Linked DNA regions of Roseimaritima multifibrata. The main gene of each other region encodes a partner of the protein of the gene in region 2 in a complex. Links are inferred from orthologs where the notes say so. Each region holds a gene or a part of one and is shown on either strand. Other genes may lie near its edges.

What was found.
Region 1: the proteins of trxA (region 2) and FF011L_RS16810 are in contact, whole or in part, in a crystal structure (PDB 1F6M), measured with the Escherichia coli proteins. The link is inferred for Roseimaritima multifibrata from one-to-one orthologs.

What each region holds. Positions count from the first base shown.
Region 1 is NZ_CP036262.1:4,641,667-4,650,225, reverse strand. Bases 2,394-5,325 are described here. They hold FF011L_RS16810 (NAD(P)/FAD-dependent oxidoreductase), read right to left. Parts: upstream 4,476-5,325; coding sequence 3,312-4,475; downstream 2,394-3,311. Other genes in these bases: FF011L_RS16805 (carbon starvation CstA family protein), read left to right, coding at 4,504-5,325; msrA (peptide-methionine (S)-S-oxide reductase MsrA), read right to left, coding at 2,518-3,189. In the rest of the region: gyrA (DNA gyrase subunit A), read left to right, coding at 1-2,091; more of FF011L_RS16805, read left to right, coding at 5,326-6,339; FF011L_RS26410 (hypothetical protein), read right to left, coding at 6,582-6,728; FF011L_RS16800 (DUF1207 domain-containing protein), read right to left, coding at 6,885-7,793; FF011L_RS16795 (hypothetical protein), read left to right, coding at 8,220-8,559.
Region 2 is NZ_CP036262.1:1,751,211-1,759,687, reverse strand. Bases 563-3,412 are described here. They hold trxA (thioredoxin), read right to left. Parts: upstream 2,228-3,412; coding sequence 1,898-2,227; downstream 563-1,897. Other genes in these bases: FF011L_RS06420 (coiled-coil domain-containing protein), read right to left, coding at 2,527-3,363; FF011L_RS06425 (hypothetical protein), read right to left, coding at 2,343-2,534; FF011L_RS06435 (DUF1569 domain-containing protein), read right to left, coding at 977-1,447; FF011L_RS06440 (hypothetical protein), read left to right, coding at 563-644. Outside these bases: FF011L_RS06445 (diacylglycerol/lipid kinase family protein), read right to left, coding at 1-40; more of FF011L_RS06440, read left to right, coding at 180-562; mgtE (magnesium transporter), read left to right, coding at 3,824-5,173; FF011L_RS06410 (SGNH/GDSL hydrolase family protein), read right to left, coding at 5,299-6,264; FF011L_RS06405 (AMP-binding protein), read right to left, coding at 6,269-8,477. UniProt on the Escherichia coli protein: Participates in various redox reactions through the reversible oxidation of its active center dithiol to a disulfide and catalyzes dithiol-disulfide exchange reactions.

The DNA.
Region 1 (8,559 bases), 2.9 Mb from region 2 along the record:
GGCCCCGATTTCCCGACCGGCGGGATCATCTGTGGTCGCTCCGGTATCATCCGCGGCTACACCACCGGTCGAAGCACGATCCAGGTTCGGGCTCGTTGCAAGATCGAGGAAATGAAGGGGAACCGGTTCCGCATTGTGGTTTCGGAAATCCCGTACCAGCAAGCTCGTGACCGAGTGATTGAAAAGATCGCGGCACTGGTTAACGATGATCGAATCAAAGGGATTTCGGCGATTCGCGACGAAAGCGATCTGAAAGAACCGGTTCGGTTGGTCATCGAATTGAAACGGGATGCCGATCCAGATGTCGTTCTCAATCAGCTGTATCAGTTCTCGCCACTACAAGATTCGTTCTCGGTCATCTTGTTGGCTTTGGTCGACGGAAAGCCAAGAGAGCTAACCGTCAAAGAAATGTTGCAGGAATTCCTGCGGCATCGTTTGGTGGTCATTCGCCGCCGTACTCAGTTCTTGCTGAATCGGGCTCGACGCCGAAAACATACGGTCGAAGGCCTGTTGTTGGCGTTGGCCAACATCGACGAAATCATCAAAACCATTCGAACAAGCCGTACCCAGCCGGAAGCAAAAAAACGGCTGATGCAGATCGAATGCCCGGCCGCTCTGATGCAGCGAGCCATCGGCGATAAGGGGTTTGAGCAGTTTGTCGAGGAGCGTGGTGCAGCCGATTCGTACACGCTGACAAGTGTTCAAACCGATGCGATCCTGCGGATGACGCTGGGGCAATTGGTCAACCTGGAACAAGAGAAACTTGGCGGCGAACATGCTCAGCTGTTGGAAGAGATCCTGGAATACCTGGATATCTTGGGCAGCCAAGAACGTATCTATGGAATCATCAAGGACGACTTGATCGAAATGCAGCGTCGGTTTGGTGATAAACGCCGTACCGAAATTAGCACCGAAGAACTCGGTAATATCGATCTTGAAGATCTGATCACCGAAGAAACGATGGTCGTTTCCATCAGTCACCGCGGCTATATCAAGCGGACCCCCGCCACCACCTATCGAGCTCAGCGCCGAGGCGGAAAAGGACTCAAGGGGGCCAAGACCGAAGACGAAGATCCGATCGAACATCTGTTTGTCGCCAGTACCCACGCCTACCTGTTGTTCTTTACGACCACCGGGAAGGTTCGCTGGCAGAAGGTCTATGACCTGCCACAGTTGTCTCGTGAAAGCCGCGGCCGAGCGATCGTCAATCTGTTGAATCTGGAAGAGAACGAGCAGATCGCGGAATGCTTGGCGATCCGCGATTTCGATCAGCCCGGCCACTTCATCATGATGGCCACCCGCGAAGGGTTGGTTAAAAAGACCAGCTTGGAAAGCTACAGCCGTCCGAAACGTGGCGGGATTATCGCGATTAAGCTGCGTGAAGATGACAGTTTGGTCGACGCAGCCGTTGTCGGTCCCGAAACCGAAGTGGTGTTGGTCACCAAGTCGGGGATGGCGATCCGCTTCGCAGAAAGTGATGCTCGATCGATGGGGCGAAATACCTCCGGCGTGAAGGGCATCAATCTAGGCAAGGATGACGAAATCGTCGGAATGGTCGTCGCCGATCCCGATGCAACGTTGCTGACCGTCTGCGAGAAAGGTTACGGCAAACGGACGCCGTTTGGACCAAACGCCGCTGCGGATAGCGATGAAGAAAACGAAGAAGAAACCTCTGGATCGGCTCGCTATCGCACCCAACGCCGTGGTGGCAAAGGGTTGCGAGACATTCGCACCAGCGAGCGGAACGGGAATGTTGTCGATATCGTGCGGGTCACCGACGATGACGAGATTCTGATGATGACTGCCAAAGGCAAGATTCAGCGGGTCGCCGCTCGTGAAATCAGTGTGATCGGTCGAAACACTCAAGGGGTTCGGATCATGAACCTCGGCGACGATGACACCCTGATCGCCGTCGTTCGAGTCCCGGCAGAAGAGAAGGAAGAAGAAGGAGCCACACCTGAAGGTGTAACGCCGGAAGGGACTGCTTCGGAAACGGGCGATGTTAAAGCTGCCGATTCCGACGCTGCGACCGAGCAAGCTCCCGCTCCGGAAGATTCGCCAGAGGATGATTCGGAATCGACCGAAGAGTAAAACCAGTAAGCTGCAATGCGGGGCCCTCACCCGGGCTCCGCAAGCTTTCTACTTTCATAGCGGAACGGCGCGAGCCGTCCGGCTCTCGTCCTGCCAATCCCACGTATGTACCGGTCGGTTCGCGCCGTTCCGCGAGGCAAACATCTCGCCCCAAATACTTTCTTAGCGAAACGACAAAAGCCCAATGCCATCTACTTTGGCTGTCTAGGGGCGCATTTCCTGGCGGATCGAAGCAAGCTGACCGGCAAATTTATGGTCTGTTCAATGCGCTTGCCGGACGGCTCGCGCCGTTCCGCTAACAATGTAGATGGCATTGGACGCAAGCCGTCCGGCAGTCGGCTTAGAAATCCCGCGTGTTCCCCGGTCGGTTCGTGCCGATCCGCGAGGAATTTCGGCGGGCACATCTCGCTCTGCGGATGATAGTCCCTACCGGCTGCCAATTCCTTCGGTTCGAACCTGGTCTTTGAACAGGTTGTCGAATTTTCGAATTTTGGGAGCGACGGTTGATTGGCAGTAGGCTTGATACGGGTTTTTGCGGAAGTAGTCCTGATGATATTCTTCCGCCAAATGAAATTGCCCGACGGGCGTGACTTCCGTGACAATCGGTCTGCGGAACTTTGGCGATTTGTTTAGTTTCGCGATCACTTTTTCCGCTTCGGCTTTTTGTGCTTCGTCGTGATAAAAGATTGCGCTGCGGTACTGCGGCCCTTTATCGACACCTTGCTGGTTCAAGGTCATCGGGTTGTGGATCTGAAAAAAGACATCCAGTAGTTGTCGGTAAGAGACAACATTGGGGTCGTAGAAAATCTGGATCGCCTCGGCATGTTTGGTCCTCTTGGAAAGGACCATCTGGTAGTTCGGGTTCGTCACGTCAGGGTCTCCGGTATAGCCGGAAACGACATCGTTGACTCCCTTCATTCGCTCGAACACAGCTTCGGTGCACCAGAAACATCCACCGGCCAGTGTCGCCACTTCTTCTCCTTCGCGAGGCATCAGGCCAGAGGTTTTTTGAGCGTGCCCGCTGGGGGCAGCCACAAATCCTCCGAGCACGAGTCCCAGGAAGATCGCCAGTGATTTTCTTGATTCTCGTGTCAACACTTGATTCTCCAGGCGAAGGATAAAGTCGTCGTTTCCGGGGCGGGAGGACCATAAAACGAGGGCCTGCAGAAAAGCAGGCCCTCTTAGCAATGTTCAAAAAGGAGCTCAGCCCACCTGCTAGTTTACAGCAAGTTGCGGTCGGCTAGCAATCTTTCAGCGTCCAGAGCGGCCATGCAGCCGGTTCCTGCGGACGTAATTGCCTGGCGATAGTAGTCGTCGGCAACATCACCTGCCGCAAAGACACCTTCGACGCTGGTCGCGGTGCGGAAGGATTGGGTCCAGCGAATGTAGCCTTTGTCCGTCAATTCGACCTGATCGCCCAGGAAGCTGGTGTTTGGGGTGTGCCCGATGGCTAGGAATAGGCCACCTGCTTCGACGGTATTTTCCTTGTTTTCCACATTTTGGCGAAGCCGGATCGCGCTAACGCCTTGGGAGTCGTCGCCCAGCACTTCTTCGACTTCGTGGTTCCAAAGGACTTCGATTTTCTCAGTGCTTTCCAAGCGTTCCTGCATGATTTTGGAAGCTCGTAATTCGTCGCGGCGGACCACCAAATAGACTTTGGATGCGAATTTGCTTAGGTAGCTGGCTTCTTCGATCGCGCTGTCGCCACCGCCGACGACGACCAGGGGTTTGTTGCGGAAGCGAGGCAACGCTCCGTCGCAAACCGCACAGGCACTGACGCCGCGATTTTTGTAAGCATCTTCTGAATCAAGGCCCAAGTAATTGGCTCGAGCTCCGGTTGCGATGATCAGCGTATGGCAACGGTGTGTGCCGTTTTCCAAGGTTTCGATCGTGAACGGGCCTTTGCTTAGGTCCGTTGCCGTCACGTCGTCGGTGATGACTCGAGTCCCAAAATTGCGGGCTTGTTGCCGCATTAGGTTCATCAGCTCGGGGCCGGTGACCGCGTGCGCTTCCTCTTCGACGGGAGGGAGCATGTATTTTTGCTCGTCATCGATCGCCGAATTGACGAACTGAGACAGTTTTCCCGAGGGAAATCCTGCGTAGTTTTCGACTTCGGTCGTCTGGGCAAGCTGGCCTAGAGGGAGGGTCCCCTGTTGGCGGTTTTCTTCCGTGTTGGCACCTTCGAAGACCAGAGGCTCCAAATTGGCTCGGGAAGCGTAAATAGCGGCCGACCAAGCGGCGGGACCACTTCCGATGATGATTGCTTTTTCGATTTTATCCGTCACGTGGGCTTTAGCTCCGTTGGAGACGTGGGCGATGGGGTGTTGCGCGGTTATTATAGGCAGTTCATCCTTGTGTCGAGTACCGGCCGACGGGCAGTTCATTTTCCTCTATCTAGTAGCCAATTAAACGATGACGACTCTTCTGGTAGCTGTGGCCTCCATGCTCGGGTTTATCGTTGCCTATAACACGTACGGAAAGTGGTTGGCAAAGTACCTGTTTGGGCTGACGGATAAAAATGTCACTCCCAGTCACGAAATGCGGGACGATGTCGATTTTGTCCCGACCCGTCGCTCCGTTATTTTCGGTCATCACTTCACTAGTATCGCCGGAACGGGGCCGATCGTCGGTCCGGCTTTGGCGGTTTTCTGGGGTTGGCTACCGGCTCTTTTGTGGGTCATTTTTGGATCGATCCTGATCGGCGGCGTCCACGATTTGGCAGCTCTGGTTATTTCCCTTCGCAACCGAGGCCAGACGATTGGCGAAGTTGCCGGGCGATTGATTTCGCCTCGAGCCAAATTGCTTTTCCTGATCGTGTTGGCCGCCGCACTGACGATCGTCTTGGCGGTCTTTGGATTGGTGATTGCGACGGTTTTTTCGATCTATCCCGAATCGGTGCTGAGCGTATGGGTGGCGATGCCAGTGGCTGTGGTGATCGGGCTTTGGGTCTATCGCCGCGGTGGAGGCCTCTTGGCGCCAAGTCTGATTGGGTTGGCGTTGTTGTATGCGGCGGTCTACATCGGGGCGTATTACCTCCCGATTGATTTGAAACATATCTTTCCGACCGAAAATCATTTCTGGAATCCAAAGGTTGTCTGGACGCTGATCCTGTTGGTCTACGCCTTTGCCGCTTCGGTATTGCCCGTTTGGTTGCTGCTGCAGCCGCGTGACTATATCAACAGCCAGCAGTTGTACGTGGCCCTTGGCTTGCTGGTGATTGGGCTTGGAATGGCATCGGTTACCGGCAGTGCCGACCTCTTCAATTCGGCTCCTGCGATCGCGCAAAACGTTCCTGCCGGAGCCCCCCCGATGCTTCCGTTTTTGTTTATTACGATTGCATGTGGTGCGTGTAGCGGATTTCACTGCCTGGTCAGTAGTGGGACAACCAGTAAACAGATTGCCTGTGAAACCGATGCCCAAGCGGTTGGTTATGGTGCGATGCTGTTGGAGGGAGCGTTGGCAGTGATCGTTATCCTTGCCTGTTGTGCAGGCGTTGGGATGGGGCCGATCATCAGGAATAATGTCGATGGAGTCATCCGGTATGAAAACCAAATGGACGCCGAAGGAGTCGCCGTGACCGGGACCGCTGCGTGGGCTGAATACTATCGAGCCGACGGAAAGTGGAGTGATCACACGTTGGGGAAAAAACTGGCTGCGTTTGTGGATGGTGGAGCCAATTTTATCAGCACCATTGGCGTTCCTTTGCAGCTATCGATCGCAATCATGGCCGTTCTGGTCGCGAGTTTTGCTGCGACAACGCTCGATACGGCGACGCGTCTGCAGCGTTACGTGTTGCAGGAATTGGGGACGACGCTGCATGTCAAACCGCTGCAAAATAAGTACGTAGCGACTTCGGTTGCCGTCGGCGTCGCGGCACTCATTGCGTTTCAAGGGGGGGATAAGCCTGGAGCCGGAGGCCTGTTGCTGTGGCCGCTCTTTGGAGCAACCAATCAATTGCTCGCCGGATTGGCTTTGATGGTCGCCTTTTTCTACTTGACTCGTCGAGGCAAACCTTTGGCTGTCATCGGAATCCCGATGGTCATCATGATGCTGATGCCTGCCTGGGCGATGGGATACAACCTCGCATTCGATTGGATTGAACAGCGAAACTGGCTGTTGATCGCATTCGGGATCGGAACTTTGGCCCTGCAGGTTTGGATGATTGCTGAAGGAGTCATCCTCTGGCGATCGGCCCGAGGCGTATTAGAGACACAGTTGCCACCACTGAAAAAGCCAAGTGGAAACTAGGGCGTCGACTAGGTGCCCGCAACGACTGCAGGGACATGAAGTTTCTAAGACGCCCAGCGTGAAGGCTGCATGATTTTTGCAGCCGATCATCGATACGACAACAACGCCTCGCTCACGCCCGAGGCAAGGATTCTTGTCGTTTACAAGCACGAAGCGCCAGTTTTGATGTTGCGCTTTTGAGGTGATTGCGGTGGTCAATCGTCCTGATTTCCGTACCCTTGCGGATGCCTCAAATCATTCGGCTATTCCACCACCTTTTTAGCTCCAGGTATCGAGAGTTCCGTTTCCGGCTTGCCCCGGACCGGGACAAGCCCGGCGGAAGCAAAGTAGCCCACTCCAGAAAGCGCAACTTCAAAAAGCGCCAGCGAGTAATCAGGACGGTCACGCATACGATTCAATTGGATCCGCGCCAGCGTGTCGTTTATTCACTCGCTTGCGATTCGTGCGGCGTGTATCGGCCAGCCTGCTGGGCCGAAAATGTTCTCGCGTAAGCGTTTCGTGGTAACGCCGCTACCGGTTGGCGTCACTTTAAACCGTGCGGCCGGTTAGTAGTCGTACCACAGACCGAATCCAAGCTGCTGTTCATTTTGCTGGTAGAACGAGTACTGTTGGCTTTTGCCATTGAAGTACTGCAGTCCAATTCGGAACAGACCGGACGAGGCATTCCGACGCCACGCCCAGCCGATCTGGCTGTTGAAGTGACCGCCAAAGTCCAGCTCTTCGCGGAGATGTCCTTGAATCGCGTAGAATGGTTGGCCTCGCATGCCAGTTGCAAATCGAGGTGCACGTTCGATCCCGAACATGAACTCCCATTCTTTACTGATGTCACTGTAAAACGCCCAGCCGGCCTCTCCGTAGATTCGAGTTGCCGGCGTCAGCCAGTACCCTGCCCCGATGAAGAGGACGTCGCGGCTAAAATTTAGACGATTAAAATCCGGGCGTTTTAAAAGGTACTCATCCCCAACGTGCGAACTTAGGTGATAGTATCCGAAGCGTGTGTGTAGCCTTCCGAAACCAAATGAGACCGGGACGCCGGCTCGGAAATCGACGCTCTTAACATCCATGTTTTCACCTGGAATCAAGCGGACGTTGGCGGACCCTTCGGTATCGATCTGCATCCCACGCATGTACGGTCCTTCGCCACCTTGATTGTGTCGCAACAAACCGAAGCGTCCCCCTAAGGTTCCATCGACAAGGCCTTCGTCTCCTCCTGACCAAACGCCGGCCATCCGTGACGCTTTGACGTCCGCAAGATAGAGCGGATAGATCGTGCCAGCGGGCAGCGGTTCCCAGCCAAGGGCCGGGCCGTGTGTATCCCACGCTTGTTGCGTTGCCCCTTCATTCATCCAGGTAAGGTCGGAAGGTGAGAAATCAAGCGGCGCTGGTTCACAAGGATGCGACTGCTGGTATGGATCGAAAGTGTCGTATGACTGCGCCGCCGCTTTGGTTCCCATCACAAAAAGGAGAAGGAATGCGGCGACATGGCTTATAATGAGGTTATCCCTGTGGGGACATACGGCACCTGTCACAAGCTTTTGCAATGGCAAAAACTGTGGCGGGAAGACTTTAGAGAATTTCGGCGGATTCATGAAAATCTTTTACTAAGTCTTCCGCATCCATAGCCAGACCAGTTCATGGCTTGGCGGTTTTGTGGTTTCCGTTAATCAAATTTATGAAGGAAGTGATGGAGTGCGGTTTGGTCCTACCCCTGTCCGTTTTAAAAGCAAAAGCAAACGATTCGGCTTGTGCCTCCCGTTTCAATGGTCACGTCTGCGAAATTGATAGAGAAGTTTTTATCTTGACCTACAGGCTGTTTCCTACTAATTGTGGATATCGGGAGTTCCGTTTCCACGGCCAACCGATTTAAAGGAGGTGGTGTGATGTCTAATTCACCGGCGAAACAACCGTCGCCGCTCGGTAGATTTTTTGCAGGTCTTAACGAGTACGTCTTTCACGGTCGCTTAGGTGTTGCTGACGTTCAGTTGGTCGATTACCTCAACGATCTTCTTCTCCGTTTTGTTCGCGTCGATTCGATGATTCGAGTTCGCCGGAATACCGGCCAACCGGTCACCGAAGTCGTTCAGATGATGTTTGAAGCGGAACGTCGTGTCGGTTTGGCGAAGCGGGACGTCCATCGCCATATCGGTGACTTCACGCTCTTTTGGTCAGGGATGTTTCCCGAAAGCTTGAATCAGCGTTCACCGATCAAAACGGGAGACG
Region 2 (8,477 bases):
AGACCAGAACGACTGGAGCGGTTGTGTCGGTTGTATTCACATTCAAAGCGAGCCTCCTCGAGATCCCTGCTGGCAAATCCTGCGGAAGCATAAAGGCAACCTAGGGTTGAAAGGACGTAAATCCGACCATGTTGTTATTGTTTCCATTTGATAAACCGAATCCGTAGAGCTCGTTTACCGTGAATTTAATACGTCGCTACTGGGTGGTTGGACTTGTTCTGTCCATGGTGGTGGTCCATGCGGTCATCATCAGTTACGTCCGCAGCCAGGTCGCACGATTGAATCAAGAACAATCATCGACGATTCCGATCGGGCATTACCGATTCCAACATGTCTCGGACTTAACCCAGGTTTTCTCGTTTCAGCTGCATGTGGTCGTCGACCCTCAACGACGCCATTCTGCCGAAGAACAACTCGGGCTGAAAGAGCTGGAAATCAATGAAACCGTCGAACAATTGCTCCGGCAGGCTCCTACCGAACTGCTAAACGATCCGACACAAACGGTTCTTCGCGACCGTTTGATGGAAGCCATTCTAGGGCACATCACCGACCCGATCATCCAGCGGGTGGTCATCACCGAATGGCTGGTCCTTCCAGCCTCCACGTCGCAACTGCCATCGATCTCCAATCTGGCAGACGCGTAAAGGCAACAACCCCTCGCGGTTTGGCACCGACTTCGTAGCGGAACGGCACGCGCGGGCTGCTGTGAGCGGGGAGAAGTGGCCTTCTGAAAATTATTCCGTGGTGGATGGCTGGGCAGGTTGCGACAGGTTGCCCGCCACGAAACTGGCTCACGGGTGAGGGGAATTGCAAAAGCTAAATTGTAAAATGAAAAATACAAAATGACTGTCCTTGCAGGGGACTTTGCAATTCTCATTCTCCATTCTGCAATTGTCGCCTTGCGCCGCTCGTTGAATTTCGTGCCACGAAACCGGATCGGGGAAGCCTTTTCACCAGACCATAGGAGAGGGCCGGTTCACGCAGGATGCACAAAACCAAGATGCAGGGCCGCGTGACGACACTGCAGTTGGTCACACTCGGCACTTGTTAGTTTCCCAAAGAAGGGATGTTTCGCCAGCGGGCCGTTCGTCCTGTAGTACTCCACCGATTCTTTGAAGCGAGCCACCGACGAGGACGTTTCAAAATCCCCAGCGGGCCAGAAAAAGGATTCGCCGGAAGCGGGCAGTTTGAAACCCGGCTTTAGTGGCTTGGCATGAATTACCGTCCGCCGAATCAACGGCATCAAAAGCTTAACCAGAAGCGGCGGGGATGGAGCCTGCAGACGGCCTGCGGAAACATCATGACTAATCGCAAGGTGATTCAAAATTTCGCCAAACGTATGATTCCCCACCGTGCGAACCTCCCCCGATGCCAACCGATCCACTTCCTCCAGGACGGCGTCAAAGTCAGGAAAACTAAGTTCTCGTTGCTCAGTAACATCCACCATCGCAGTAGGCTCGCATAAAGAAGACAAAGGAAACGGCTAGCCCCAAAAAACGCCAACTGGGTCAGACGCGGGACAGATCCCCAAGTTTAGCGTGCTGAAGATCTTTGACAGGGATGATGAAAAGGCTTTTTAAAAGCGCGTTGTTTGGGACGAGGCTGCAGTCGCTGGGTGAGCGACTGCTTAATGAGTAATGAAGATTGAAGATTGAAGATTGAAGATTGCCTTGTGGAGACGGCCATTTTTCATTCCCGTCACCGGCGAGCCAGCTTTGCGTTTGGGAGGGGAGGGAAAAACACCGCAACCTGCCCGCCATTACTGTGAAATGAACGTCTTCATTGCAGTCTCGGCCTGATTGGGGACCGTTCGTGATAGGCGAGGGAGGCGCGTTTGCATAAAAAAAGCCACAACAACTTGCTGTGGCTTTTGGATCTTTCGCAATTCGCGACGCGATTAGGCTTCACCGGCCGAATCGAGAGCTTCTTGCAGCTGAGCTTTTGGGCGAACTCCGATAAAGGTTTCGCTGATATTACCATCCTTAAATACCAACAAGGTTGGGATGGTGTTAACCTGATATCGCTGAGCGATTTCAGGATGATCATCAATGTTCAGCTTTCCGATCTTCAAACTTGGGTTGTCGTTAGCAAGTTCGTCGATCATTGGTGCAATTTGGCGGCAAGGGCCACACCAAGGCGCCCAGAAGTCAACCAGAACGGGACTGGAGGACTGAAGGACTTCGGAATCAAAATTGTCAACGGTAAATTCGGCTACAGCACCTGCCATCGTGACACCCTTCTTTGTAATACGTTACTGCGTTTTCACGTCAATTGGCTGCCAGCCTGTCTGGCCACCATTGCGAGCATACACTACAGCAATTAGTGGACCAATGGCCCAGTGCCTAGAAATAGGTCGGCAAGGTCGTGTGATGCATAACCTGTGGCCGCGCTTCATCGGTTTTCCAAGGGAGAGTCCCTTCATACCGGCGAAATTCAACAAACATGGCGATAACAGCGACCAACATAAAGAGCATGCTAACAAGCAGCATCACTGTGTAAATGTTGGCGTTCTGCTTCCGAGGAATATCATTCAATTGTGGTGTCGACACGATCGCCCTTTTGGATGGTTCCAAGCGTAAAGTCTGGCATGATCTCCGCAACGGCACGATCTGGACTGGTTCGGCGAACCTTCGCACGGCCCAAATATTGTGATCCACGGGTCACTTCTAGCATGTGGCCAACTCGCAGCCCTTCGTCATAGCCGATGGACAATTCCACCAACTTCTTGCCGCGATCGACGACCAATACGGTCCCGTTTCGAGCAGGAGGAGCTCCATCGAGGGCGTCATTGACGTTGATACCACGAGCCTGCATGACTTCAGTAAAGCGAGTCACCTGAGCGACAAGCGTCTGATTCCGCTCTTTCTGAACTTCCAGCAAACCCCGAATACCGTTCATTTTGTCGGTCAATTCGAGGACCCTGGCGAACAAACGGTCGCGGTCGTCTTGTTCGGTGACAATTTGCTGGCGAAGTTTGGCGTTATCGGCAGTCAAACGCGTCAGTTCGTCGGTAATCTGTGCGTCTTTGCGAGCCAATGATTCATTGGTCGCACGCTCGCTGGTCAAAGCTTGCTCAGCTTTAGCCAACAAGTCGCTTTTCTGTGCGAGGTCGGTTTCCAGAGCCGCTAAAGCGGTCCGGCGAGCAACCTGTTCCGCAGCAAGGGCTCGCTCGACGCGAACACGAGCGTCTTCAAGCTCTCGGTTTTTTGTGGCGAACTCTTCAACCTGATCCTTTAATCCACCTTCCTTGACAATTTCTTCCCGCCAATTGCGGTGGGAGGCATTTGCAGCCAAGGCCAGCGCCATAAATATGGCACTGAGGATAAAGATCATGAAGGTAAAGCACTTGCCTAAAAATGTCATCGTGCAGGCTCTTGGGAGACAAGGTGATTCCGAGGGCGGAAATCCATCAAGTTTAGGCTCAATTCTAGCTCAACCCTTACCACTTGCCGAGAAAAAACATGGGCTTTTAATGAGAAGGGAGCACCGGAGCGGAGCCTCGTACCACAAAATTATAGTTGCGGCAAAATTGAAGTGTCAACGAAATGAAACAATTTCACATCTCGCGGAGGCAAAAACCACCCGCTCGGACAAAAACGCAAAGCCATCAAGGGGGAAACCTGCCGTGAACCGAAGTTTTTCACCCCGCTTCGCTGGCTGCACAAGTCCTGTGACAAGAACTCGGAAAACCATTCTCTCCCGATCCGACGCCCCCTGCTTACCGCTGACCGGCGGGTGCAGACAATTGACTTCGCCCGCTAAGATACCCCGCGGCCTCGCCCCATCTAGACAGTTCCCTGCACACTCGTGAATTGCTTCAACGATGCTCAACACACTTTTTCTCCCAGAACTGCGAGAGATGCTGGAGCACAATAGTGCCGAAGAGCTGCAGGAATTTTGCACCGCACTGAACCCGGGGCGGACGGCCGAATACATGGAAGGACTTACCGCTGCCGAATCTTGGCAGGTCCTGCTCCACGCCCCCCCAGGACTTCGAGCCGAGATTTTCGAGTATTTCGATCTCGACCGAAAACTGAACATCCTGAACTTTGAAGACACAACCGAAGCTGCAAACCTGCTTGCGGAACTCCCCTCGGATGACCGCGTCGACTTGATCCAAGAGCTAAGTGAAAGTCGAGTCGTCGACCTACTGGCGTTGCTACCGGCATCCGAGCGCCGCGACATCCGGCGACTCCAATCTTTTGCCGAGGGGACCGCCGGGGCGATCATGACCTCGGAAGTCGCCAAACTGACCGAAGATCTGACGGTCCGACAAGCGTTGGAAGAACTGAGCAAACAAGCGGAAGAACTAGAAACGATCTACTACATCTATGTGGTTGACCAAGACGATCGGCTCCGCGGAATCGTCTCCGGCCGACAATTGATTTCGGCACTGGGGAACGTGGAATCGCGACTGAGCGATTTGATGGAAACCGACGTGATCGCCGTCCTCCCTACCGATGACCAAGAAGCGGTTGCAGAACGGGTCGAACGCTACAACATGTTGGCGATCCCCGTGGTCGACCAGGGACGACAACTTCTGGGAATCATCACGCATGACGACGTGATCGATGTCGTTCGAGAGGAACTAACCGAGGACGCACAGCGCATCGCTGCGGTCGCTCCGCTGGAAGAAAGCTACCTGCGAATCAATCTGGTTCGGCTAGGCTGGAAACGAGGAATCTGGCTAACCATCCTTTTCTTCGCAGCCCTGCTGACCGCGTTTGCACTCCGGCAATACGACCAAGAACTGGAAACTTACACGTGGCTGGTTCTGTTCATCCCTCTGATCATTTCAGCGGGTGGCAATTCGGGGACTCAGTCGGCAACCCTGGTAATCACGGCAATGACCAGCGGCGACCTAAGCGTCCGCGACTGGAGAACGATTCTCTCTCGAGAACTGGTGGTCAGTTGCATGCTTGGCAGTTTCTTAGCCTCGCTAGGCTTTGTGGTGTCGTTATTTGTTGCCCCGGACAGCGCCAGTGCGATGGTCATCCCGATCACGCTTCTCGCGGTGGTGATTTCGGGGTGCATGGTCGGAGTCACCCTTCCATTGATCTTCAAAAGACTGGGGCTGGATCCCGCCTTGATGAGCAACCCTTTTGTCGCTGGAATCGTCGACATCCTAGGAATCGTCATCTACTTCAATGTCGCTCGAGCCGTAATGCACTAGCGCTCGGTAGCAACGCTCGCTTTCCGCTTACTAGCACGAAGCGTAAGCGAGTATTCAAGACAGGCCTACAATCGAATAAATCCACCGTCTGACGACGGTAGCTACGGCAACGACGATGGCGTCCGCTAGCGGAGCGACGTATTTTCGACGATCGTTTTTAAATACAGACGCCGGATCGCATCGTACCCACGATCGTTTGGGTCTTCGACATTATCGTAGAACCAATAATACGGATCCTGCGCATCGTAATGCGGTTGCCAAAACTGCCGGCAATGCGAACCGTGCCCGAGGAAATTCTCGTAGAGCGGGACGACAAAGACATTTTCAAATGACTCCGCAACCGAACGGATCGTTTGGTTGTACTTTGCATGAATGGCTAACCCGTCCGGCCAGTGCGGCAAAAAGATACTGGGCGCGTCCCCAACGCCGTCGGTTGGATCATAGATATCCGCACAATAGATTTCACAGCCGCCGGGGAACCGCTCGTTTAGTTTTTCAAACATCCCAGCTAAGCGGATCCCAAAAGCTTCGATCCATGGTTCCGCCTCCGCCAAGGTCGCCCCATACATCGCACATTCTCGAGGCGGTCGACGTCCATAACTATGAATCAAATCGTTCCCTCCGCTGGACATCAGGATGATCCCGAAGGTCTCCGCGGGATAGTCAGGAACGGTCTCGTTGACCATCTGCTCATGCGCCAGCGATTCCGACCCTGAAACAGCGAAATTTTGATGCTGCAAGTTTGGCAGAACGGCCGACAACGAAATGCCCCGCATCGATTCGAACTCGTCCTCCGGATTCTCTCGAAGCCGGTTGTAATAGCTGTGACTTGGGTTCTTCGCCCCCAGTCCTGCGGTAACGCTATCCCCGATGCCAACAATCTGGATCGTCTGTTCACTCCAGATTTTCTCAAACGGCTGGCGGGCGATCTCGGGTCCGGCCGGCCCTTCGCCGACGGGACGTTTCAGAAACCATTCGACGTATCCCAGCGTCCCCAGAATCAGTCCGGCTGCAACGAATCCGAAAATCCACCAACGACGTCGCTTTGATTTCGACGTCGTCCCTACGGCATCGGCTTCGGCAGAATCCATGGCGTCATCCACTTGCTTGGGTTTCATTGGCTGCCGCAGGATCGGTTAATTGCTCGGCCAAAACCCGCGCCCCCTTCAAATCCAATTTCCCGGTTCCCAAGACTGGAATTTCCTCCACCGTATAAAACGCATCGGCGGCGGGGAGAAACAAATTGGGAAGCCCTGCTTCCGTCAATCCTTTCCGCAGATCGCTCGGGTCCTTTTCCGAGGGCAGCTGCAACACGATCAACCGCTCCCCTTTTTTGGCGTCTGGGATTGCCGTGACGCAGACTCGGAGCACATCGTCCTCCCCATCGTCATCATCGTCGACAAGCAGCTGCTTGGCCAGTTCCTCTTCGACGCGGATGTGAGGGACCATTTCACCGCCAATTTTCGAAAATCGACTTTGCCGACCGGTGATATGCAGAAACCCTTCCTTGTCCACATTGGCGATATCGCCAGTGATGTACCACCCGTCTTGCAAGACTTCGGAGGTCAGGTCTTCACGTCCCATGTAACCTTGCATCACATTGGGTCCCGTAATCAACAACAGCCCATCCTCGCCGGCTCCGCGTTCACTCCCATCCTCGGGCGAAACCACTTTGGCACTAATTCCGGGGAACGGGCGACCGACCGAACCTTCGAATCGATCGGGCTGAAATTTAGCAGCCGAACGCGAGGGTGGAATATTGACGGAAACGAGAGGGCTTAATTCGGTCGTTCCGTAACCTTCCACGGGGCGAACTCCGAAGCGTTTTTCAAACGATTCAAACAAATCGGCGGGCATTTTTTCAGCCCCAACCACAACCACGTCCAAACTTGCAAACTGGCCGGGTTCGATCCGACGCAGGTAGCCGCGGAGGAACGTTGGCGTCCCCAGCAACACCGTCGCTTGATATTTTTCGGCTAGCTTTCCGACCTGCCGGGCATCGAGCGGGTTGAAGTGATAAACGCCCTGAGGCCCCAATGTCTGGACGGCCCAAAGCGTGACCGCATAGCCAAAGGAATGGAAAAACGGCAAAATCCCCAACACCACATCGTCGCTATCCAAACGAACCGATTGCTTGATCGCTTCCACGTTGTGGCTGATATTTGCGTGCGACAGCATGACGCCTTTGGGAGTCCCCGTCGAACCGCTGGTAAAGATCACGGCCAGCAGGTCATCACAGGCGATTTTCCTCAAACCTAGCAATCGCTCAAGGCAGAACGCTGGCAGCAGATAGGCTCCGATGACGCCCCAAATTTTGTCCCCTAAGGTCGCTTTGTCTTTGAAGTCTTCCAGCAGGACAACGTCGGCATCCAGATCAAAATTCATTTTCTCCATAAATCGAACACTGGTCAAAACGTGCTTGATCCCAGCCGATTCGATACACCGATTCAGGACATCGCTGCTGACGGTGTAATTTAGGTTGGCGGCGGTCCTGCGTTCAAACGCCATCGCCACATTCACCGCGACTCCCGCAACACTTGGCGGCAACAAAATCCCGACCGTTGGTTCCTGTTTCGGATCCAGCAGCACTTCACGCCGGAGGATGCGTTGCAGGACCAAGGTCCGCAGCAACATCATTCGGCCACTTAATTCAACACCGCTGGAATCGGCGTTCTGCATCTTGCCGCCACGTTTCTTCCATGCCCGCACAATCTGACAGGGCAGCTTAGGCATCCGCTGACGCTGCTCGATCATCGCTTTGGAACCGAGCTGCTGAACGGCATTTCGCATGCGGTCCAGCGGTGCATCGACTGGCAACGGAGTCCCGATATACAAGGTCAATTGCCGTCGAGGCCAGGCGGGCCATTTCCAGAAGAACTTACCTTCTGAGAAACTAAATAGGCTGCCCCACATTCCGTCCAAGAACATAGGCACAATCGGGACGTCGGTTCCTTTCAGGATTTTGGTCACGCCGGGACGAAAGGCTTGCAACTGGCCACTGCGAGTGATCGTCCCTTCCGGAAAGATCGCGATGACGTGCCCGTCGTGCAAACCTTGGCGGCCCGCTTTCAGCGCACGACCGATCGATTTCACATTGGCTGCCATCAGGATCGTATCAAACGCACCTGCCAGATACTGAGCGAATTTGCCATCGAAATTGCCACCATCGACGATAAATCGAGCGTTGCGAGGCAGCATCCAAAGCAGCAAGATTCCATCCAACCAGGAAGCGTGATTGCAGATCACAACCGCCCCGCCGGTTTTCGGAAAATTCTCTTCCCCCACCAAGCGTTTGCTATAAAGC